Regions from separate parts of the Streptomyces sp. NPDC048484 genome, predicted to be linked through region 3. Evidence: riboswitches for the same ligand, from Rfam matches in the RefSeq annotation. Region 3 holds a riboswitch; each other region holds the start of a gene.
The links. Region 3 has a riboswitch for cyclic di-AMP ahead of AB0D14_RS11570 (NlpC/P60 family protein). Riboswitches for the same ligand answer to the same signal wherever they lie in the genome.
Positions count from the first base shown of each region.

Region 1 (7,678 bases), on a different contig from region 3:
GAGATCCTCCGCGGTGAAATGGATGCGCAGCACCACAGACCTCCGTCACGGAGCGGGGACACCTGCAGGCGTGGTGCCAGTCCCGGCCGCCGCCTCCGTGGCGACCGTGAGATTGTCGGACGGGACGAGCGGGGCCTGCAACGCCCTTTCCGGACCTTTGGCCACGCAGCGTTCACTGGGTTTCGGTTGGCGTGAGAGTCTGCGCATCCCGCCGCCCGGGACAACTCGCATGCGGGCCGCCGGACTCGTCCCGGCGTGGGCGCAGCGGGGGCGGCGCCGCGTGCGGGGGTGTAGCGCGCAGGGGGCGAGCCGAGGTTTGCCGGTTCTGGGTGCCGAAGGTGGACCAGAGGGCTGCGGTCAGCAGGAGAAGCGCGCCGAAGACGAGGTGGACCGGCCTGCCTACGAAGTGGCCGAAGAGGAAGCCGGTGGCGAGGATCGCCCCTGCGCTGACGACGCGGATGGCGGAGTCGAGGAGCCCGTGCCGGGTGCTGGGCAGGGCGGCGGGGGCCCCGAGCCGGAGGAGGAGTCCGAACCGGCCGGCGAGCCCTGCCGCAACACCTCCACCACGTCTGGGGTTACGCCTCCCTGCCCGTCTCGCTCTCCGCGCGCGGATCACGGGTGAGCTACCCTCCGCGCATGCGCGAACAGTTCACCGGCTGGCCGGAGCAGGCCATGGACGTGTTGTGGCAGCTCCAGGGCGAGCCGACCCAGGCGATCCGCGAGCGCTGCCGCGCGGACCGCGAGCGCCTGGTCCGGCAGCCGATGATCGCCCTGCTCAACGAGGTCGCCGACACCGACCCCCGGTACGAGGACTTCTCCGTCTGGCACTACCGCACCGACTCCTGGTGGTGGCAGCACCAGAGCGCGGTGATCCGGCTCGCCCGCAAGATCGAGATCGGTCTCCGGTTCGACCTGGACGGCCTGCGGATCCAGGGCGCCTGGTGGTACCCCGATCCCGGCCAGGTGGACACGTTCCGCAAAGCCGTCGCCTCCGAGGGCAGCGGCCGCGAACTGTCCGCCATCGTCGAGGACGTACGGAAGAAGGGCTACGACATCTCCGGGGACGTGATGAAACGCCCCCCGCGCGGCTATCCGACGGACCACTCCCGTACGCACCTGCTGCGCCACCGTTCGCTGATCGCCGCCCGACCCCTCGGCTGCGACCAGTGGCTGCACACCCCCGAGGCGGTCGACCGGGTCCTCTCGGCCGCCGCCGACCTGGACGCCCTGCTGATGTGGCTGGTCCGCCACGTGAAGCGCACCGCCTGACATCACGAGGGCGCCGCGCGGCACGGGAGCAACCACACCCGTGCCGCCAGCCCCCGCCCTCGGAAGATGCGCACCCTCAACACCGACCGGACGTCCGTCGCCCGACAGGAGCACCGGGCGTCGCGCAACTTGCAGTGTCCCGGACGTTTCTCTCCCTGATGACCCGTCATCGACGTGCAGGCCTACGGCGCCGACAGACTCCCGGGCGGGCCGGCTTTCGGCGCCGACCGTCCCCTCGGCCCACTCGGGCCTTCGACCACGGAGCCGGGGGCGGCGCCGGCGGCTACGGCCCTTGCTGTCGCTCCGTGCACAGGTCGGCTGTGCTGCCCCGAGGACCTGCGCGCCGCCTCGGATCACCTCACGGTTCTGCTCGGCTTCGAGGACGACGCGGCTGCCTGAACATGCCGGATGGCCGTGAGAGAAACCTGCTTCACGATCAGCGTAAACACGTTCTGACCTGCTGTGATCTGTGGATCTAGAATCTGCTCCCCATCATAACGTCATGTACGTCCTGTACATTTTTACAGGATCTCTCCCGGAGGAGGCGTGTGTCATGACCCGACCGTCCGCCCGCTACGTCCTGCCCCAGTTCACCGAGCGCACCAGTTCGGGGACGCGGACCATGGACCCGTACTCCAAGCTCCTCGAAGAGCGGATCGTGTTCCTCGGGACGCCGATCGACGACACCTCGGCGAACGACGTGATGGCTCAGTTCATGCACCTGGAGTACCAGGCGCCCGACCGGGACATCTCGCTCTACATCAACTCCCCCGGCGGCTCGTTCAGCGCGATGACGGCCGTCTACGACACGATGCGGTTCGTCAGCTGCGAGGTGGAGACGATCTGTCTGGGGCAGGCCGCGTCGGCCGCGGCGGTGCTGCTGGCGGCGGGCACGCCGGGCAAGCGGTACGCGCTGCCGGGCGCCCGCGTGCTGATCCACCAGCCGTCGTTCTCCGAGCCGGTCCAGGGGCAGGCGTCCGACCTGGCCATCCAGGCCGACGAACTGCTGCGTACCCGTGCGCAGTTGGAGGAGTTGCTCGCTCAGCACACAGGGCAGAGCCGGGAGCGGATCTCGGTGGACATCGAGCGGGACAAGATTCTGGATGCCCCGGAGGCCCTTGAGTACGGGCTGGTCGACCGGATCGTCCCGAGCCGCAAGTCGACCCTCGGCACATCCGGCGCGAGGTGAACCGGCCGTGCTCCCGCCCGAGTTGCCCCCGCTGCCGGCGCTGACCCGGGCCGAGGCCGAGTTGATCGACCGTTACCTGGAGGTGGTCGACCTGATCGGCCGCATCAACCCGGCACACTCCGGCGACACCTACCGCGGACTGCGCGCGGCCCAGGCGCTGGTCGGCAGGGCCTCAGCGCTGCGCGACGCCCTGACCCTGATGCACCAGCGGGGCGAACACGAGGTGCACGCACCGACCCTGGCACGGGCCCTGCGCATCCTGGACGGTGAACGCCGGGCGGGCCGGGTCGCCCTGCCGCCCGGCTCCGGCACCTGACGTACGCCCGCCGGCCCGGCGTCACGCAGGGATTTGACGAGCCGTCCGGGCCGGAACCGAAACGGACCAGACGGTGTACCCCCGGATGGCGTATTCGCGGCTGTACTTTCCGACCCCCCGGAGTTGCGCAACGCGCGTACCTCCGGGGCGGAATCAACCATTCCGGTGCTGGTGCGGAGGTCCTCAGGACCCTCGACACCCCTCCATAGAAAGGGCTGTCCACCCGAATGGGTGAGTGGTGAGTAAGCCCACAAAGCACCGATTCCGCTCGGCTTTTGGCACATCAGTGCGTCAAGATCCCTTCCGACGACAAGCCCCCGCCAGAAGCGGCGGGGCGGTCCGGGCGGACGCCGAGTCCTGCCGCTGCCCGGATGACCGGTCGACAGAAGTGCATCGGCAGGAGTGGAGGACCCAGGCACGACGGGCCGCCGGAGAGATCCGAGTGGTCCTTGGGGTGAAGCCGCAGCAGCGGCCGGGCAACTTCGCCAGCCCGAATCCGACAGGTCATCCTTCACAGGCGGCTGACGAAGGGTTGCGCATGACTGCGCTCAATCGTGTCCCGTCGCTGTTCAGCAGGGCCGGTACGGCATCGGTCCTCACCATCGCCGCTGTCGGCGGTGGCATCGTGGCACCGGGCTTCGCGTCCGGCGCGGAAGCGGCCACTCACGCGACAAAGGCACTTCAGGTGGCGGCCTCCAAGAAGGGCTCCCCCTACAAGTACGGCGCCGCAGGGCCCAAGCGCTTCGACTGCTCCGGCCTCACGCTCTACTCGTTCAAGAAGGCCGGCAAGAGCCTGCCCCGCACGGCGGCGGCCCAGTACAACAAGACGAAGCATGTTTCCTCTTCGAGCCGCAAGCAGGGGGACCTGGTCTTCTTCCATTCGGGCCGGAACGTCTACCACGTGGGCCTCTACGCCGGGAAGGGCCGGATCTGGCACTCCCCGAAGACCGGGGACGTGGTGAAGCTCCAGAAGATCTGGACGAAGAGCGTCTGGTACGGCCGCGTCAGGTGATCTTGCCCACGGGGTGGCCGCGGGGATCCCCGCGGCCACCCCGTGAGGGGCCGGACGTGATTTCGGCGGCTGAGTGGTTACTCGTTCACCTATGGCCGAACCGCATCACCACGAGGAGCGCAACGAGACCCGCCTTGAGCGCGCCGACCGGAACTTCAACGAGCTCCTGCAGGAGCTGCGGGTCACCCAGACCGGCGTCCAGATCCTCTTCGCCTTCCTGCTGACCCTCGCCTTCACCCCGCGGTTCCCGTCCCTCGACACGGTGCAGCGCACCACGTACGTGGTCACGCTGCTGCTCTCGGTGCTGGCGGCGGCGCTCTTCACAGCGCCCGCCGCCCTGCACCGCCGGCTGTTCCGGAGGGGCGCCAAGCCCCAGATCGTGAATGCTTCGTCCCGTCTCGCGCAGGTCGGCCTGGCCGTGCTCGCGCTCGCGCTCTCCGGTTCCGTGCTGCTCGTCGTGGACGTGGCGGTGGGCCGGACCGAAGGCATCGTGGCGGGGGTGACCACGCTGGCCCTGTGCACCGGCCTGTGGGAGGTCATGCCGTATCTGGTGAAGCGGGCCGTGGACAAGGACTCGGACGACAGGTAGCCCGCGCCGGTGGCGGTGGCGAGGCTCAGTCGGCCCGTGCCGGCTCCGCCGGTGCCGTCCAGGGCAGCACGATGGACACGGTCTTTCCGCCCTCTCTGGTGGGCAGGACCGTGAGCTTGCCGCCCCACTCCGCGGTCAGCCATCGGATGATGACCATGCCGCGACCGTTGTCCTGCTGGACGGCCGCGGGCAGCCGTTTCGGAAACCGCGGGTGGCTGTCGGTCACCCCGATGCGCAGTTGTTCGTCACGGTCGAGCTCGATGTCCACCGTGAAGGTGGGTGACAGCCCGAAGGTGTGCTGTACGGCATTCGTGGCAAGCTCGGAGACGATGAGCCGGACCGTGTCGGCGGCCTCCGAGTCGGACGGAAGTCCCCATTCGGCCAGGACGTCGGTGACGTACGACCGGGCGGCGGAGACCGAGGCGGGATCGCTCGGCAGAGTGACGGATGCTTCCTGGCGGTCTGCCATGCGACGTCGTCCCTTTCCCACGGGACCGGAGTCCGACCGAAGCGGATGACTTCGAGCGCGGTCCCGAACTGGTGCTTGCGCCAGAGTGCCATCACCTCGGCGTTCACGGTGCCGATCCACCAGGATATGCATATATCTGTCCCTCGAAGCGGTGAACTCTGCGACGCTCGACCGTATTTGGGCGGCCACCCGGTTTGTCCTCTACCGTCGGCGTGACGCCGGGCGCCATAGCGTCCGCGCGACGGTCGGAAGGAGACGGCCATGCAGTACGGCCCCGCGGTGCACCGACGGAAACTCGGCGCCGAACTGCGGGCCCTGCGCGCCCTCGCGGGCCTCACGAGCGGTGAGGCGGCCCAGCTCGTCGGCTGGCACCAGTCGAAGGTGAGCCGGATCGAGACCGGCCGCAGCGGGGTCAAGCCCGCGGACGTACGGCTGCTCCTGGAAGCGTACGACGTCCGGGACCCGGAACTGCACGAGTTGCTCGTCGTGCTGGCGGGCTCGGACGACGACGGCCGACAGCGCTGGTGGCACGCCTACCGGGGCCTCCTGCCGTCGACGTACAGCGACTTCATCAGCCTGGAGTCGCAGGCCGGCGCGATGCGCACGCTGGAGAACTCCGTCGTGCCGGGCCTCCTGCAGACGCCGGAGTACGCCCGGGAGGTGACACGGGCCGCTGTGGGCGGGGCGCCCGACGGCAAGGGCGACGCGCTGGTGGAGGTACTGGTGAAGGTCCGCCTCGCACGTCAGGACGTGCTCCGTTCGAACACACCGCTCCGGCTGAGTGCCGTTCTGGACGAGGCGGTGCTGCGGCGGACCGTCGGTGGACCGGAGGTCATGGCGCGGCAGCTGGACCGGCTCCAGGAGGCCGCGCACCTTCCTCACGTGCGGATTCAGGTGCTTCCTTTCGGAGTTGGGGCCCATGTCGGAGTCACCGGGCCCTTCGTAATTTTTTCGTTTCCGAACAGATCTGATCTGAATGTGGTTGTTCTCGACCACTTGACGAGTAGCCTTTATCTCGAACACAAAGCAGACCTCCGGGCCTATGGCGAGGCCTTCAACGCCCTTCAGGTCCACGCCCTTTCGCCCGAGGACACGTTGGATTTCATCGCCGGTGTAGCTGACGGCACATGAGGAGGCACCATGCCCGCAATGCCTCGGTACTTACCTTCCAGCACGCGTCTGCCCGGTGTGCTGTGGCAGCGCAGCAGCCACAGCACGGGAATGAACAACTGCGTCGAGACGGCCCGTCCGGGCTCCGGCCCATGGGCCGGCCTGCTCGCGGTGCGCGACTCCAAGAACACGTCGGGGCCCGCCCTGCTCTTCGCCCCGGCGGCCTGGGAGGGGTTTATCGGCGCGCTTCGATGATCACGCCCACGGCCCGGTCGAGCTGCGCGTCGGTGAGATCCGCGCGGGCGGTGAGCCGCAGCCGTGAGATGCCGTCCGGCACCGACGGGGGACGGAAACAGCCGACGGCCAGACCCGCCTCACGGCAGTCCGCGGCCCAGCGAAGTGCCTGTTCCGGGGAGGGGGCGCGCACGGAGACGACCGCGGCGTCCGGCCGTACGGCTTCGAGGCCCTCAGCCGTCAGGCGCGCGTACAGAGCCGTCGCCACCGCACGTGCGCGTGCGGCCCGTTCCGGTTCCCCGCGCAGCAGACGCAGGGCCGCCAGGGCCGCGCCCGCCGCCGCGGGGGCCAGACCGGTGTCGAAGATGAAGGTACGGGCCGCGTTGACCAGGTGGTCGATGACGGGGGCCGGTCCGAGGACGGCGCCGCCCTGGCTGCCGAGCGACTTCGACAGCGTGACGGTGGTGACGACGTCGGGCGCGCCCGCGAGCCCCGCCGACCAGGCGGCGCCCCGCCCGCCGTCACCGAGGACGCCCAGACCGTGCGCGTCGTCCATCACCAGGGCCGCGCCGGGTGTGCCTGGTTCGCCGGATTCCCGGCAGGCGGCGGCCAGTTCCGCCAGCGGGGCCGCGTCGCCGTCCACCGAGAAGACCGTGTCGGAGACGACGATCGCGGGCCCGGTGCGCGTGCCCAGCGCCTTGCGGACGGCCTCGGGGTCGGCGTGGGCGACCACCTGGGTGGTACCGCGCGCCAGCCGGCAGCCGTCGATCAGCGAGGCGTGGTTGCCCGCGTCGGAGACGATGAGGGAGCCGTGCGGCGCGAGCGCGGTGACGACTGCGAGGTTGGCCGCGTAGCCCGATGAGAAGACGAGGGCGGACTCGAAGCCGCAGAACGCGGCCAGCTCGTACTCCAGTTCCGCGTGCAGTTCGGTCGACCCGCTGACGAGCCGGGATCCGGTGGCGCCGCCGCCCCATGCCCGGGCGGCCCGCGCGGCGGCCTCCGTGACCTCGGGGTGCCGGGCCAGGCCCAGATAGTCGTTTCCGGCGAGGTCGAGGAGCGTGGAGTCGGCGGCGCGGGGACGCAGAGTGCGGACGAGTCCGGCCCGGCGGCGCGCCCGCGCCTGCTCGTCGATCCACTCGAACGGCGATCGGGTCATGTGTCCTCCGGGCCATGACGTGAGGGTGTCCCATGGGGTCCCGACACATGACCTTCCGCCCGGCCGTCCCCACTGCCTTTTGTAGGCAACGCACAGACCCTAGCGGGATCACCAGCCGCCCATGATGTGGCAATACCCACACGTCGAACCGTCTCTGTTGTCCGGTCCCTCCTTGGCCCGGCGCGGTCGGATAGGCCAGGATCGGACCTCATGGACCTGCTGAACACGCTGGTGGACAAGGGGCTTCGGCGCGAGCTGCCGACCCGCGACGAGGCACTGGCCGTGCTGGCCACCTCCGACGAAGAACTCCTCGATGTGGTGGCCGCGGCCGGCA
Region 1 is NZ_JBEZJY010000003.1:195,769-203,446, reverse strand. It holds gene AB0D14_RS04235 (helix-turn-helix domain-containing protein) at 1-33, opposite strand, end outside; gene AB0D14_RS04230 (DUF2461 family protein) at 637-1,269, shown strand; gene AB0D14_RS04225 (ATP-dependent Clp protease proteolytic subunit) at 1,823-2,458, shown strand; gene AB0D14_RS04220 (hypothetical protein) at 2,466-2,774, shown strand; cyclic di-AMP (ydaO/yuaA leader) riboswitch at 3,123-3,309, shown strand; gene AB0D14_RS04215 (C40 family peptidase) at 3,313-3,786, shown strand; gene AB0D14_RS04210 (DUF6328 family protein) at 3,878-4,375, shown strand; gene AB0D14_RS04205 (ATP-binding protein) at 4,401-4,844, opposite strand; gene AB0D14_RS04200 (helix-turn-helix transcriptional regulator) at 5,106-5,975, shown strand; gene AB0D14_RS04195 (DUF397 domain-containing protein) at 5,985-6,209, shown strand; gene AB0D14_RS04190 (8-amino-7-oxononanoate synthase) at 6,190-7,344, opposite strand; gene bioB (biotin synthase BioB) at 7,555-7,678, shown strand, end outside.
Region 1: it holds a riboswitch for cyclic di-AMP, as region 3 does, so the genes downstream of both, AB0D14_RS04215 (C40 family peptidase) here and AB0D14_RS11570 (NlpC/P60 family protein) in region 3, are expected to answer to the same signal.

Region 2 (7,678 bases), on a different contig from region 3:
CGACGTCCCGGCCGAACTCGGTCAGCCCGTAGGTGACCTGAGGCGGCGTCGTCGGCTCGACTTCCCGCCAGACCAGGCCGTCCTGGACCAGCGTCCGCAGGGTCTGGGCGAGCATCTTCTCGCTGATGCCCTGGATGCTCTCGCGCAGCTCGTAGAACCGGAGGCTGTTGCTCCGCAAGGAGATCAGCACCCAGATGCCCCACCTGCTGGTCACATGGTCGACCACATCGCGCGCGGGGCAGCCGGTGTGAAACACGTCATAGCGCTTCCCTGCCTCAGCCTGTCTGTGCTGCACGCCTTCCGTCACGTCATGAGCTTACCTCAAGGTACGTCCTTACCAAAAGTTAGCCCGCGCTCCTAGCGTGCAGACCACAGAGAACATCCGACAAGGAGCTGATCATGATCGTAGTGACCGGGGCTACCGGGAACATCGGCCGTCCGTTGACGCAGGCGCTGGCCGAGGCGGGCCAGCAAGTGACGGCAGTGTCACGGCACACGGCGGCGGTGCCGAACGGCGTCCGCCACGTGACGGCCGACCTGGCCGAGCCGGCCGGCCTCAAGCCCGCGCTGGACGGGGCGAAGGCGCTGTTCCTGCTCCTGTCCGGCGACCTGCACGCCGCTGGAGCCAACCCTGCCGACATCATCGGCGAAGCTGCGGCCGGCGGGGTCCGCCGGGTCGTCCTGCTGTCCACGCTGGGCGTGGTGACCAGGCCCAACGGCCAAACTCGGATCGCGATGCGCGCACTGGAGGACACGCTGCGGGAGTCCGGCCTGGAGTGGGCCATCCTGCGGCCGGGCGGCTTCGCCTCCAACGCCCTGTGGTGGGCCGAGTCCGTCCGTGCGCAACAGGTCGTCGCCGCGCCCTTCGGCGACGTCGGGGTGCCGATCATCGACCCGGCGGACATCGCCGCGGTCGCGGCAGCCTGTCTGCTGGATGACCGGCACACCGGCGGCGTCTACGAGCTGACCGGGCCGGAGGTGATCACTCCGCGCCGGCAGGCGGAGGCCATCGCCGCCGCGCTGGGCTCGCCGGTGAGGTTTCACGAGCTCACCCGTGACGAGGCCAGGACCGCCATGAGCCAGAGCATGCCGGCGGAGCTTGCCAACGACACTCTGGACATCCTCGGCTCCCCGACCCCGGCCGAGCTGCGCGTCAGCCCGGACGTCCAGCAGGTCCTCGGCCGCGCCCCGCGCCCCTTCGCCGACTGGGCCGCCCGCAATGTCGCCGCGTTCCGCTGAGACCGGGCGGACCTTGCGGCGCCGCTGGAACTGCTTCGTGCTCGGCGATCCCCTGCTGCCAGTCGAGGCACCTGACCCGAGGTCGACGCTGACATGGCCCCCAGCCGGGCGGGCAGCCGGGCGGCTCACGTGATCAGCAGTAGGGCCGACCACATTACGGCGGCCAGGGACGGGAGCAGGTAGGCGATCAGGACGATCGACCGGCCTCGTCCGCGACCCCGGCTGCACCCCGGCCAACTCGCCCACGTGGCGGCGTACTCGGGCAGGCGTTGCAGTGCTCGCCGCTGTACGTGCTGGTAGTAGAGACGGTGCCGGTGGCCCACGTACAGCCAGGTGAGGGCCAGTACGAGGCCGAAGGCGGCCAGGACGCGCGCCGCCACGAGGTGTTGCTCAGAGGTGAGGAGCGTCGTGTAGGCCACGGCGAAGAGCGACTGGCCCACGAGGAAGAGGTTGCCCCGCTGGAACAGCATGGTGTTCTCGTGCAGCGTGTGCTGCCAGAGCCGGCCGTCCTCCGCGATGCGCTGTGCCTCGCTCTCGTCCCCCATGCCACCGTTCTGCCCCGTGGTCGCGCGGAGCCACCGCTTCCGGGCGGGGTCCGGCGGGGCCCAGTGGCCTCGTCGGTCCGCGGGCGGTGGTGTCAGCCCGCCGTGAGCTTTGCCAGCGGCAGCGTGTGCTGCGTCTGGAGGACCTTTGCCCGCAGGTAGAGGACGTTGTGCGCGGTGGTGAACACGCCCGTCGGGACCCGGTGTTGTACGTCGATGCCGAGAGAGCGGAGCTGTTCCGACTTGTCGGGGTTGTTGGACAGGAGGTCCAGCTCGGTGATGCCGAGGGCCGTGAGCATCTGTGCCGCCGCCGTGTAGTCGCGGGCGTCCTCCGGCAGGCCCAGGGCCGTGTTGGCCGCGTACGTGTCGAGGCCCTCGTCCTGGAGGGCGTACGCGTCGAGCTTGTTGTAGAGGCCAATGCCGCGGCCCTCCTGGCGGAGGTAGAGGAGTACGCCGCCGCGCTCGGCGATCTGCTCGACGGCCTCGCGCAGTTGGGGACCGCAGTCGCAGCGGGACGAGCCGAAGGCGTCGCCCGTGAGGCACTCGGAGTGCAGGCGGACCAGGGGCGTGGCCCCGGCCGGGTCGCCGAGGATCATCGCCACGTGCTCCTGACCGTCGGTCAGGCCGTGGAAGGTGACCAGTTCGGCGTCGACGCTGTAGCCGTCGTGGAAGCGCAGGGGTACCCGGACGCGCGAGCGCTGGGTGGCGGCGGGGTAGTCGGGCATGCGGCTCTCCGGTCCACGTTCGTCATCTGATTCAGATTTGAAGCAGATCCTCGATTCGAGACCCTACTCCACGTTTTAAAGTTAAAGCAACGGATTGTGGGTGAGGGGTGAGGGGTGAGGGGTGGGCGAGGGGCGACGGGTGGTGGGCGAGGGGTGATGGGTGACGGGGGCTGCGTGCTGCCCTATGCGCACGGGCCCGACGAGCGGCGGCGCCACGGGACGCCGTCCGGGGTGGTCTGCGGGTCGTCGCCCTCCAGGGCCCGCGCGACACCCGCGCAGATCTCCTCCAGCTGCCCCACCTGCTCCGCGGTGAGGTGGTCGAAGAGGGTCGCGCGGACGGTCTTCACATGGCCGGGGGCCACGCGTTCCAGCAGCGTCATGCCCTCGTCGGTCAGAATGGCGATGCTGCCGCGCTTGTCGCTGGGGCATCCTTCACGGCGTACCGCCCCGTCCTTCTCCAGGCGGGTCACCGCGTACGTCAGCCGACTACGGGTGATCTTCGTCCGCTCGGCGAGGTCGGTCATGCGCAGGCGGCGGTCCGGTGCCTCGGAGAGGTTGGCCAGGATGGAGTAGTAGAGGTGCGGCATGCCGGCCTCCTGTTGGAGCTGCCGGTCGAGCGCGTCCTCCAGGAGCTGGGAGGCGGCGACGTAGGCGCGCCACGCGCGCTGCTCGTCGGAGGTGAGCCAGCGGGTTGTCATGCCTCCAGTGTAGGTTTGCTTCAAACTTGAACCAAGCCCGGTCCCAGCCTTGGCCCCAGCGCCGGCCCAGCCCCAGCGCCGACCCCAGCCCCAGCTCCAGCGTCCGCCCCAGCCCCGGCCCCAAGAACCCGCCTCGTAGGAACCCGTCTCCAACCCGTCTCCGAAGAAAGGGCGTCCATGCCCCACCCCTACGTCCTGTTGTCCGCCGCTGTCTCCCTCGACGGCCGCCTGGACGACACCGGCCCCGAACGGCTGCTGCTCTCCGGCCCGGCAGACTTTGACCGGGTCGACGAGGTACGGGCCGAGTCCGACGCCATCCTGGTCGGCGCCGGCACCCTGCGCGCCGACAACCCCCGCCTCCTGGTCAACTCCGCCGAGCGGCGCGCCGCCCGGGTCGCCGCCGGGCGGCCGGAGTACCCGCTCAAGGTCACCGTCAGCGGCACCGGCGACCTCGACCCCGCCGCCAACTTCTGGTCCACCGGCGGCGAGAAGATCGTCTACACGTCCGACGAGGGCGCCCGGACGGCCACCCACGCACTGCGCGGGCTGGGCGTCGACGTCGTTTCCGTGGGACCCGGCCTGGACTGGCGGGCCGTACTCACCCATCTGCACGACGTCCGGGGCGTGCGGCGGCTCATGGTCGAGGGCGGCGGCCGGGTCCACACCCAGCTTCTCCTGCAGGGGCTCGCCGACGAGCTGCAGCTCGCCCTCGCGCCGCTCGTGGTGGGGCAGCCGCACGCGCCGCAGCTGTTCGGGTCCGGGGCGTACCCCGGCGGCCCCCGCAGCCGGCTGCGGCTGGTCGAGACGCGACCCGTGGGGGACGTGGTGCTCATGCGGTACGTGCCCACCGCGCCCGGTACCGGGCCCGTCCCCTCGGCCGCCGACCACCGGTGGCTGGAGCTCGCCTGCGAACTGGCCGTACAGTGCCCGCCCTCACGGACGGCGTTCAGCGTCGGCGCGGTCGTCGTCGCGGCCGACGGTACGGAGCTGGCCCGCGGGTACTCCCGTGAGTCCGACCCCGTCTCGCACGCCGAGGAGGTCGCGCTCGCCAAGATCGAGCCCGGCGACCCCCGGCTCCCGGCCGCCACGGTCTACAGCAGCCTGGAGCCCTGCGCCCGCCGCGCCTCGCGGCCCGCGCCCTGTGCCCGGCTGATCCTCGACGCGGGCGTACGCCGGGTCGTCACCGCGTGGCGCGAGCCCGACACGTTCGTGGCGGCGGCGGACGGGAACGGCCTGCTGGCCGCGGAAGGCGCCGACGTGCTGGTGCTCCCGGAGTACGAAAGCGCGGCGAAAGCACCCAACCGGCACCTGGGCTGAGCCCCGCCCTTTACCCGTGTGCTTCGGGTCCCGCGAATGGAGTACAGTGGTCTTTAACGGCGCGGGGTGGAGCAGCTCGGTAGCTCGCTGGGCTCATAACCCAGAGGTCGCAGGTTCAAATCCTGTCCCCGCTACTGAAGGCCTGAGGCCGGAATCCAATGGATTCCGGCCTCAGGTGTTTTTCTGGGTTCGCGCGGACCACACGGACCACGCGGTTCAGGCGGGCGGCTGGATGAAGCCCCTGCGGGCGGGTTTTCGACCAAGGGGAATCCGACGCACCAGAAACTTCGCATGCTTGTCCACCCGTGCGGACCGGAGGGCTCAGCCGATCTCTGGTGGCTCCCCGAGGCCGCTCGGCGTGACCTTCCCGGGCCCGTGTTACCGGCAGTAGTCGGACGACGCCGCTGCGCATAAGGACTGACGCACCGTCAAAAATCCGGCGCCTGTGAATGTCGATCAACTCGCCCGATTTACCCCGCTCATCACCTGTAAGTCCAGGCCGGGGGCCTTAACGATCATCCAGAACAGCTTGGAATCAGGTGCCCGGGTCTATTAACGTTCGATAACGCAGCGCGGTTGTCCCAGCCGTCACAAGAGACGGCTCCGTGCGCACGCGCCGAATCCCGCAAGGGAACCGGGGAACCACCTACATGGGGTGAATCGCGCGTCTTTCGCGGTGGAGTACACCGCGGTTGACACGCGTAGGAGACCTTCCTGCTCCGAACCCGTCAGCTAACCCGGTAGGCGAGAAGGAAGGAAAGGAGCGCGCCCACGTGGCGTCCAACCGGTCTGCCCCCACACCCTCGTTCACGCCGAATGAGTTGATGGGTGAGTCCTCGGGTGAGAAGAAGCCAGACACCTTCGCGTACGGTGCCCGTAAGGACGAGGAGACCTGGGAGGCCTGGAATCCCACCGCGGACACCGTCGTTCCCATCCGCGGCCGGCACCGCGTCTCCAAGCAGCGCGGCGGAGGGCTCGCCCGTAGCTCGACCGTTCTGGGCGTCGGTGTCATAGCCGCCGTCGGCGCGGGTGGCATGGCCTCCGCGCAGACCGGCAAGCCGCCGGTGTCGATCTCGGTCCCCGACCTGCCGAACGTGGGCTCGCTGATCTCGGAGGACGAGGCTCCCGAGGGCTCCAGCACTCCGCTCACCGCTGCCGGCCTCACCACCGTCGAAGCCGAGCAGGGCAACGCGGACGCCGGTGAGGCCCTGCGCGCCCGCATCATGCTCCAGGCCGAGTTCCAGCAGGACCAGGTGGACCGCGAGGCCCAGCAGGCCGCCGAGACCGCCGCCGCGAAGAAGGCATCCACGCTCGCGGCCAAGGAACAGGACGCGGCGAAGGCCAAGGCCGCCGCCGCCGAGCAGAAGAAGAAGGACGCGGCCAAGGCGAAGGCCGAGGCCGCGCGCTTCGCCGAACTCGCCAAGCAGTACACGCTGCCCACCTCCTCGTACACGATCACTTCGACCTTCGGGCAGTCCGGCTCGCTCTGGTCCTCGGGTCAGCACACCGGCCTGGACTTCGCCGCTCCCACGGGTACCCCGATCAAGGCCATTCACAGCGGCACGATCACAGAGGCGGGCTGGAACGGCTCGTACGGCTACCGCACGGTCCTCACGCTCGACGACGGTACGGAGCTCTGGTACGCCCACCAGTCGTCGATCGGTGTCAGCGTCGGGCAGAAGGTCAGCACGGGCGAGGTCATCGGCCGCGTGGGCGCGACCGGCAACGTCACCGGGGCGCACCTCCACCTTGAGGTCCACACCAGCGGCGGCAGCGGGATCGACCCGATGACCTGGCTGCGGGGCAACGGCCTCAACCCGTAGGCCCCCGCAACTCGCAGACCCCCGCAACCCGTAGGCCCCCCGCCTCTCCCGCCCGCCCTTGGCGGTAGCGCGGGAGGCGTATTGCGGACGGCCCGTTCCCGTACACGCGGCGCTCACCGAACCGGGGGGTGCCCCTTTTCGGCATCCGACCGCCCGGCGCCCTCAGCCGCACGGCTTCTCAGGAGCGGTACGGGTTGTATGCCGGGTACTGGGGTTGGGGTGCGGGGGATTGGGCTGCCGGGTACTGGGGTGCCGGGGATTGGGCTGCCGGGTGGGCGTGCGGGTAGCCGTACGTCGGCCAGGGTGACGGTGCCGGGGCGGTTGCCCTGGCCGCGTACTCCAGGGCCGGGCGGGCCGGTTCCCGGCGGGCCCACAGCTCGTGGAGCAGCTCCCGCTCGCGTACGGCGAAGTCGGCGCCCGCGCGGCCCCGGCGGCCCCGGTGGCGCAGGAACGCCAGCGACGTCGCGTACGCCTCGTACTCCGCCACCGCCCGGCCCGCGTCCCGCCCGCCGTGGTGGGTGGCGTACTCCCGGGCCAGCCGCCGTGCCTTCATCGAGCCGAGGACGAACGGTTCGGGCGGGGCGAGCCAGCCGGCCATGGCGTACGACGGCAGTTCGGTGCGGACCGTGCCCAGTTCGCGCTGGCGGGTCCAGACCGCCAGCCAGGTCAGCAGTCCGAAGGACGGGACCATGAAGGCCGCGTAGACCGCGTAGAAGCCGTACTCGCCGAAGGTCGACGACCCGTTCCACATCGCGTGCATCCCCATCGCGAGCAGCAGCCCGGTGATCGGCAGGAGCACGCGGCGCACGTGCTGGCGGTCCGCGGAGCGTGCGGCGATGCCGAAGCCGATACCCGCCAGCACGGTGAACAGCGGATGCGCGAAGGGCGACATGATCACGCGTACGAAGAAGGTGGCGGCCGTGACGGAGAAGACGCCGGTGTCGCCGGACAGCTGGTCCGTGCCGAACGCCGTACCCAGGTAGAGAATGTTCTCGGTGAACGCGAAGCCGGTCGCCGTGACGCCGGCTATGACCACGCCGTCGACGATGCCGGTGAAGTCCCGTCTGCGGAACAGGAAGACGAGCAGGACCGCCGCGGCCTTCGCCGCCTCCTCGACGACCGGCGCTATCACCGTCGCGCCGAGGGTGTCCGCGTGGGAGGGGTCCGCGGTGGCCGTCGCTATCCACTGCGTCGCGAAGCTGTTCGCGACGATGGCTATCAGCGCGGCCGCGCAGGCGCCCCAGGCGAAGGAGAAGAGCAGGTTTCTCCAGGGACCCGGGTCGACCCGGTCCAGCCAGCGGAACGCGGCGACGAGCAGCGGGACGGGCAGCACG
Region 2 is NZ_JBEZJY010000052.1:19,934-27,611, reverse strand. It holds gene AB0D14_RS37230 (helix-turn-helix domain-containing protein) at 1-307, opposite strand, end outside; gene AB0D14_RS37225 (NAD(P)H-binding protein) at 400-1,239, shown strand; gene AB0D14_RS37220 (hypothetical protein) at 1,365-1,784, opposite strand; gene ribA (GTP cyclohydrolase II) at 1,877-2,506, opposite strand; gene AB0D14_RS37210 (MarR family transcriptional regulator) at 2,689-3,204, opposite strand; gene AB0D14_RS37205 (dihydrofolate reductase family protein) at 3,382-4,521, shown strand; tRNA gene AB0D14_RS37200 (tRNA-Met) at 4,582-4,655, shown strand; cyclic di-AMP (ydaO/yuaA leader) riboswitch at 5,126-5,283, shown strand; gene AB0D14_RS37195 (M23 family metallopeptidase) at 5,346-6,344, shown strand; gene AB0D14_RS37190 (PrsW family glutamic-type intramembrane protease) at 6,523-7,678, opposite strand, start outside.
Region 2: it holds a riboswitch for cyclic di-AMP, as region 3 does, so the genes downstream of both, AB0D14_RS37195 (M23 family metallopeptidase) here and AB0D14_RS11570 (NlpC/P60 family protein) in region 3, are expected to answer to the same signal.

Region 3 (7,678 bases):
AGACCGAGCAGACCGGTGTCGAGGTGATCGGCGAGGCCGCGGACGTCGACCAGGCGGTCACGGTCATCACCGCGACGCGCCCCGAGGTCGTCCTCCTCGACGTGCACCTGCCGGGCGGCGGCGGGGTCGAAGTACTGCGCCGCTGCTCGCCGTTGATGTCCGATGCCGAGCAACCGGTCCGCTTCCTCGCGCTGTCCGTGTCGGACGCCGCCGAGGACGTCATCGGTGTGATCCGGGGCGGCGCCCGCGGCTACGTGACGAAGACGATCACCGGCGCGGATCTCGTCGACTCCATCTTCCGCGTCCAGGACGGCGACGCCGTCTTCTCGCCCCGCCTGGCCGGCTTCGTCCTCGACGCCTTCGCCTCGACCGACGCCCCGCCCGTCGACGAGGACCTCGACCGACTCACCCAGCGCGAACGCGAGGTCCTGCGCCTCATCGCCCGGGGATACGCGTACAAGGAGATCGCCAAGCAGCTCTTCATCTCCGTCAAGACGGTCGAGTCCCACGTCTCGGCCGTCCTCCGCAAGCTGCAGTTGTCGAACCGGCACGAACTGACGAGGTGGGCGACGGCACGCAGGTTGGTGTGACGGCTGGTCTGACGGCTGGTGCGACCCGGCCACACTGCGGACCGGTATGGCCGTCCGGGGGCGCGTGTGTGATCACACGGATGCCCTTGTGCGCGACGAGAGGAGGCCGGCATGCTGCTGAGGTTCCGCGGCGCTCGGAGCCCCCTGCTCGCGGCCCCGGCGCACGCCTGGGCCGCCTTCGTCGCGTACACCGGCCGCACCTGAACGCCGACGCCTGAGCCCCGTGCTTCGGGCCCCGCCGCTGCGCGCGTGAGCCGTTGAAGAGTCAGCCCGGCTGCAACGAATTCAGCGACTGGCGCGCGGCGATGGTGGCCAATCCGGGTTAACGGCCACGGCCTTGAAGAACGTGTAGTGGAAGGTGCCGTCCTCGCCCGCCGTTCGGTACAGGTCCGTCACGCCGCGGTCGAAGGCCTCGGGGGTCGTCAGGCCCGCGGCCAGGGCGTCCTCCCGTACGGACTCGATCATGGTGATGAAGGTGTTGCGGGTGAAGCCCTCGACCAGGGGCGGGCGGGAGCGGTCGGCGTAGACCGGGTGGGGGCGGACGGTGACCCCTTGGTATCCGGCGGTGGTGAGGAGCGGGTGGAGTTGGCGGCCCAGCAGGGCGTTTCCCCCGGCCGCGCGCTGGAGTCGGACCTGGCAGCCGATGGCGGCGTGGGCGTCCGCGCTGTCGGGGTGGAAGAACGCCGAACCGTGGTCGCCCTCGATGACCGTGAGGGTGCCGCCGGGGCGCAGGACGCGGCGCAGAGCGGTGAGCGCGCGCTGCGGGTCGGCCAGGTGTTCCAGCACGAAGCAGACGAAGACGTGGTCGAACGTGGCTTCCGGGAAGGGGAGGTCGAAGAGGTCGGCCTGATGCCAGGTTACGGAGGCGCGGGGGCGGTCGGCCGTTACCCGTGCGCGGGCCGCGGCGAGTGAGTCGGCCGAGATGTCCACCGCCGTGAAACGGGCCTGCGGGCTTGCCGCGACCAGATGGACCGTCTGAGCGCCCACGCCGCAGCCGACCTCCAGGACCTTGCTGCCCGGTGGATACGCCGTACCGGCGTGGAGGAGTTCCGCGAGGGTGTCGGCCTGGTCGCCGAGGCGGCGGGACTCGTGGGCGGAGTAGCCGTGAACGTAGTCGACGGGCTTCATGACGGCAGGGGCAGGGGCAGGGGCAGGGGACGGGGCAGAGGCGAGGGTGGGGGTGGTGGCAGTGGGTGTTGTGGCTGTGGCGTCGGCAGGTGTGGTCATAGCCGTGAGCCTGGTCCGGGAACGGTTCCGTGGACAGGGCCAATGAGGTGGCCGGTTAGAGAGCCAAAGGGGAGTGGCAGGGGCTCTGACGGCACGACCAGGCCCGGTTCACGTGACGCCCGCAGCCCCGTCCCGCCGCTCACGTCACGCGAGTCGCCCCCGCGAACGGCATCTCGTCGACCGGCGCCTCCCGCACCGGCTCCGACGGGTTGGGCGCGTGGACCATCTGCCCGTTGCCCACGTACAGCCCCACATGACTGATGCCCGAATAGAAGAACACCAGGTCACCGGGCTGGAGTTCGGAACGTGAGACGCGTCGGCCCGCGTTGATCTGCGCGTACGTCGTCCGGGGCAGTGAGATGCCCGCGGCGCGGAACGCGGCCTGCATCAGCCCCGAGCAGTCGAAAGCGTCGGGGCCGGTGGCACCCCACACATACGGGCTGCCGAGCTTCCCGTAGGCGTACGAGACCGCCGCCGCCGAGCGGGAGTGGGAGGAGGAGCCGGGGGCGGTCGTGGCGGAGCCCGCGCCGAGGCCGCGTGGGGCCGAGCCGGAACGCGAGGCACGTGCCGTGTCCGGGTCGTCCGCGCCGATACGCGCCCGGTCCTCGTCCGACAGCCGCGACAGCAGTTGGCGTGCCTCGCCCAGTTTCCCGGTGACCGTCTTCTTGTGCCGTTTCAGATCCGCCTGCCGTGCCTTGAGCGAGGTGAGTTCGACGTGTGCGGCGCCGCGCAACTGCTCGATCTCGCGCAGCTGGGTGCGTACACGCGACACCGCTGAAGCCTGCCGGTGGCCGGCCCGCTCGGCGAACGCGGCCCCGTCCAGGTACTGATCGGGGTTCGAGGAGAGCAGCAGCCCCAGTGAGGGATCGATACCCTCGCCCCGGTACTGGGCGGTCGCCAACGAACCGAGTGCGTCACGCTCGGAGTTGAGCCGTTCTGTTTTGCGTGCGGCCTCGTCCTGGAGGGTGCCCAGCCGGTCGGCCGCCTTCGTGGACTTCTCCTTGGCCCCGTTGTACTTCTCGGTGGCGACCTCCGCCTCCTGGTACAGCTTGTCGACCTTGGCCTTCACCTGCGCCGGCGTCAGGTCGGGCGAGGCAACCCCCGTCCCGTCGAAGCCGGTCGCACTCGCCGCGCCCACGAGCGCGATGGTGAAGGCGGTGCGGGCCGTACCGCCGCCGAGTGAGCGCTGCCTGGGCTTGCGGTGCGCTGCCACGTGCGATCCACGTTCCTTCCGTGCGGCCGCCGAGGCGCTGGTACGTCCACGGCGGCGGTTTCAAGGGCCGGTTGCACGTCCGGCGGCGGCCCGCACAGGGGGAGCGGACCGCCGCCGGACCTTTCTGGCGGTGGTGCCGACTGCCGCCCCTGACCCGGGCGGTTGTGGTGGGGAGCCGGTCACCTGGGGAAGGACGCTAAACCTGGCGGTGGGCCGTTGGTAACGGCATGTACGGAAGTGGTGACAGTCGGGCATGAGGTGACCGGATGCGACCGTGATCCGGACCCGGCGCCATCGACTTGGCGTGCTGGGGTGACCGATGCGTGCGTTGTGGGGGAACGGCGGAAAAGACCGTGCTACGGGGCCCGCGCCACGATGGGCTTCGCGTTATGCGGTTCGCGCTCTGGCTCTGGCTCTGGCAGGGGTGCTGGGCACACAGCCGCGACGCTGTGGCGGCCGGGGTGGTGCGAGGCGGGGTGCGGGCGTCCGGTTAGGGTCCGGGCTCATGGACGTACTCATTCATGTCTTCGTCGCCCTGCACATCATCGGCATCGCCTCCCTGCTGGGCGGCTTCCTCACCCAGATGAAGGCCATGGGCGACGGCACGGCCCGCTTCACCCCCGCCATGCTCCACGGCGCACTGACCATGCTGGTCACCGGCGCGGTCCTCGTCGGCCTCAACCAGGCCGACGACCAGACCGTCAACAACATCAAGATCGGCGTGAAACTGGCCCTGCTGGTCGTGATCCTCGGCCTCGTCTACGTGAAACGCGACGAGGAGAAGGTGGAGAAGGGGCTGTTCGGCCTGGTGGGCGGACTGACCACGGTGAACATCTTCATCGCGCTGCTCTGGACCTGAGCGACAGCCGGAAGGCGCCGGAAAGTACCGGAAGCGAGAAGCCGGAAGGCGGAGGCTGTTGTCCGGCTCCCGGCCTGCGAGCGGTGTCCTTACGCCGGTCGCACCACGCTGTGGATCGGCATGTAGTAGATCGACTCCTCGCGGACGTACGCACCCGGCTTGGGGGCGTGGATCATCATGCCGTCGCCGATGTAGATGCCGACGTGGCTGATGTCGTCGTAGAAGAAGACGAGGTCACCGGGCTGGGCGTGGTCCACGGAGACCGTCGTGCCGGTCTCGACCTGGTCCCACGTCGTGCGCGGAAGGGTGACACCGGCGGCCTTCCAGGCGGCCTGGGTGAGCCCGGAGCAGTCGTACGAACCGGGGCCGCTCGCGCCCCAGACGTACGGCTTGCCGGTCTGGGCGCGGGCGAAGGCGAGCGCCTTGGCGGCCTTGGCCGTGGCTGCGGAATCGGAGCCCGGCACGCTCCCCGTACCCGTACCCGTACCCGTACCTGTGCCAGCTCCCGTACCCGTACTCGTGGTGGCGCCCGTGTCCTGCTGGGCCTGCTGGGCCCGTGCCGCCGCCTCCTGGCGTCGGCGCTCCGCGTCGGCCGCCTGCTGCCGGGCCAGTTCGTCCGCCTTGCGGCGGGCCTCCTGCTGCCTCTCGCGCTCGATCGCCGCGAGCCGGGCCTTGTCCTCGGCGGTCAGCCTCGAAAGGAGTTCGCGCGCCGTGCCGAGCTTCCGCTGGACGTCAGCTTTGGACGCCTTCAGCGTGCTCTGTGTCGTGGTGAGCGTCTCCAGGCCCTCGGACGCCTCCTGCCGCTTCTTCGATGCGGCGGCCTGCTGCGTCGCGTAGTCGTCGACGGCCTGCTGCTGCCGAGCGGTCAGCCGGCTCATCAGCTGGGTCTGGTCGAAGTAGTCCTGCGGGTCGTCCGCGAGGAGGAGGTGAGCCGTGTCGGGGGCGGAGGCTCCTGTGCGGTACTGAGAGGTGGCGAAGGACCCGAGCGACTCGCGCGCGCTGTTGAGCTTCTCCGTGCGCTTCGCCACGTCGTCGAGGAGGGTGTCGACGCGCTTGCGCTGCTTGGTGGTCTTCTCTTTGGTCGCGTTGTACTTCTCGGTGGCCGTACCCGCCTGCTGGTAGAGGTCGTCGACCTTCTTCTGGACTTCCTCCATGCTCGGAGTGCTCGGGGCGGGCTCCGCGGCCGGCGAGGCGTCCGCCGTCTGGGAGAGCAGGGCCACCGAGGTCAGGGCCGCGGTGGCAATGGCCGGCGTCCGTATGCCCATGGAACTGGGGGGCCGCGACTTGCGGTGTGGCGCCACGAGGGCGTCTCCTTCCGTCATCCGCCTACCGAGTTAGCTGTCGGGTTCGGGCGAATGCTCCGGAAGGTTTGCCCTACGGTCCTCGTCCCGCGAGGGAGTCGGACCGATTCACCCCAAGATCGGTTGGGTCCCCGGTTCCGGAGGCCATGAGGGCGTACCGGATTCGGCGGAGTCCGCTCGGCCCGGCGTTGTTCGCCGGTGCGGGTCGAGCGACCTACTCGAAAGTTAGCCAATTCGTGTGGCTCCTGTGAAGTTTGATGTGCGATTTGCCCGATAGATTTTCGTTATCTGGGTCTCGGGCTTCGCTTCTGGGTGTCAATTGGTCATTGTCTGGGGTGAGTTGTCCGAAGTGGTGCGGCAGTGGCGTGGAGTGGTGAATTCCGTCTACTCCGCGCCGTTGGCTGTCAATCGGCCAGAGTTGGCTGCGGTGTGGAGAGGGTGTGTCCCGGCCCGACCGGTCGGTCGCAGACCGTGGTGAGGTGGTGATGGTGAGTGAGAGCTTGTCCTGGTCGGCCGGTCGGATTCCGCCGAGTTTCCGGGGTGGCGGCAGGGTGTCAGTGGGGGCGCCTAGACTCGGAGAGCGATGAGCAGCCTCTTTGATGACAGCTTCCTGGCGGACCTCAAGCCCTCGCAGGGTCATGAGGAAGAGCCGCCGCCGCCCGAGGACGAGGCGCCGGATCCGGTTCCGGTTCCGGACGACCTGTTCGGCGGGCGTTTTGACGTGCCGCCGAGCCGACAGGCCTCCGCCGAAGGCGGGGGCGGGTACTACCGTGACGGCGCCCCCCGGCCGCTCATGGATCCGGCCGCGCTCCTGGACGGGCTGAACGAGAACCAGCGCGCGGCGGTGGTCCATCACGGCTCACCCCTGCTCATCGTGGCCGGCGCCGGTTCCGGCAAGACCCGTGTACTGACGCACCGGATCGCCCACCTGCTGGGCGAGCGCAAGGTGCACCCCGGCCAGATCCTCGCGATCACCTTCACGAACAAGGCCGCGGGCGAGATGAAGGAGCGCGTCGAGCAGCTCGTCGGCCCGCGGGCGAACGCCATGTGGGTGATGACCTTCCACAGCGCCTGCGTGCGGATCCTGCGCCGCGAGAGCAAGAAGCTCGGCTTCACCTCGTCCTTCTCGATCTACGACGCCGCCGACAGCAAGCGCCTCATGGCCCTGGTCTGCCGCGACCTGGACCTGGACCCCAAGCGCTTCCCTCCGAAGTCCTTCAGCGCCAAGATCTCGAACCTGAAGAACGAGCTGATCGACGAGGAGGACTTCGCCGCCCAGGCGGGCGACGGTTTCGAGAAGGCTGTCGCCCAGGCCTACGCGATGTACCAATCGCGGCTGCGCGAGGCGAACGCGCTGGACTTCGACGACCTGATCATGACGACGGTCAACCTCCTGCGCGCCTTCCCCGACGTCGCCGAGCATTACCGTCGCCGCTTCCGTCACGTCCTCGTGGACGAGTACCAGGACACGAACCACGCGCAGTACTCCCTCGTCCGGGAGCTCGTCGGCACCGCCGCGCCCTCCGCCGAGCACCCCGAGGACATCCCGCCCGGGGAGGACGATCTCCAGCCCGCCGAGCTGTGCGTCGTCGGTGACGCCGACCAGTCGATCTACGCCTTCCGTGGCGCGACGATCCGCAACATCCTCCAGTTCGAGGAGGATTACCCGAACGCGACCACGATCCTGCTGGAGCAGAACTACCGCTCCACGCAGACGATCCTGACCGCCGCCAACGCGGTCATCGAGCGCAACGAGTCCCGGCGTCCCAAGAACCTGTGGACCAACGCGGGCGCGGGTGCGCGCATCACGGGCTACGTCGCCGACACCGAGCACGACGAGGCCCAGTTCATCGCCGACGAGATAGACCGTCTCACCGACGCGGGCGACGCGAAGGCCGGCGACGTCGCCGTCTTCTACCGTACGAACGCCCAGTCCCGTGTCTTCGAAGAGATCTTCATCCGGGTCGGTCTGCCCTACAAGGTCGTCGGCGGCGTCCGCTTCTACGAGCGCAAGGAGGTCCGGGACGTCCTCGCGTACCTGCGTGTGCTCGCGAACCCCGAGGACTCCGTACCGCTGCGCCGCATCCTGAACGTACCCAAGCGCGGCATCGGCGACCGCGCCGAGGCGATGATCGACGCGCTCTCCCAGCGCGAGAAGATCAGCTTCCCGCAGGCGCTGCGCCGCGTCGACGAGGCGTACGGCATGGCGGCTCGCTCGACCAACGCCGTCAAGCGGTTCAACACGCTGATGGAGGACCTCCGTACGATCGTCGAGTCCGGCGCGGGCCCGGCGACCGTCGTGCAGGCGATCCTCGAACGCACCGGATATCTCGCCGAGTTGCAGAGCTCCACCGACCCGCAGGACGAGACCCGCATCGAGAACCTCCAGGAACTCGCCTCGGTGGCATTGGAGTTCGAGCAGGAGTCGGGCCGCGCCGAGGCCGCAGGCGCAGGCGGAGCCGAGGGTGAAGGTGGGGCCGACGGTGAA
Region 3 is NZ_JBEZJY010000009.1:100,292-107,969, reverse strand. It holds gene AB0D14_RS11590 (response regulator transcription factor) at 1-590, shown strand, start outside; gene AB0D14_RS11585 (L-histidine N(alpha)-methyltransferase) at 876-1,718, opposite strand; gene AB0D14_RS11580 (NlpC/P60 family protein) at 1,957-3,030, opposite strand; gene AB0D14_RS11575 (hypothetical protein) at 3,536-3,889, shown strand; gene AB0D14_RS11570 (NlpC/P60 family protein) at 3,979-5,190, opposite strand; cyclic di-AMP (ydaO/yuaA leader) riboswitch at 5,197-5,369, opposite strand; gene pcrA (DNA helicase PcrA) at 5,774-7,678, shown strand, end outside.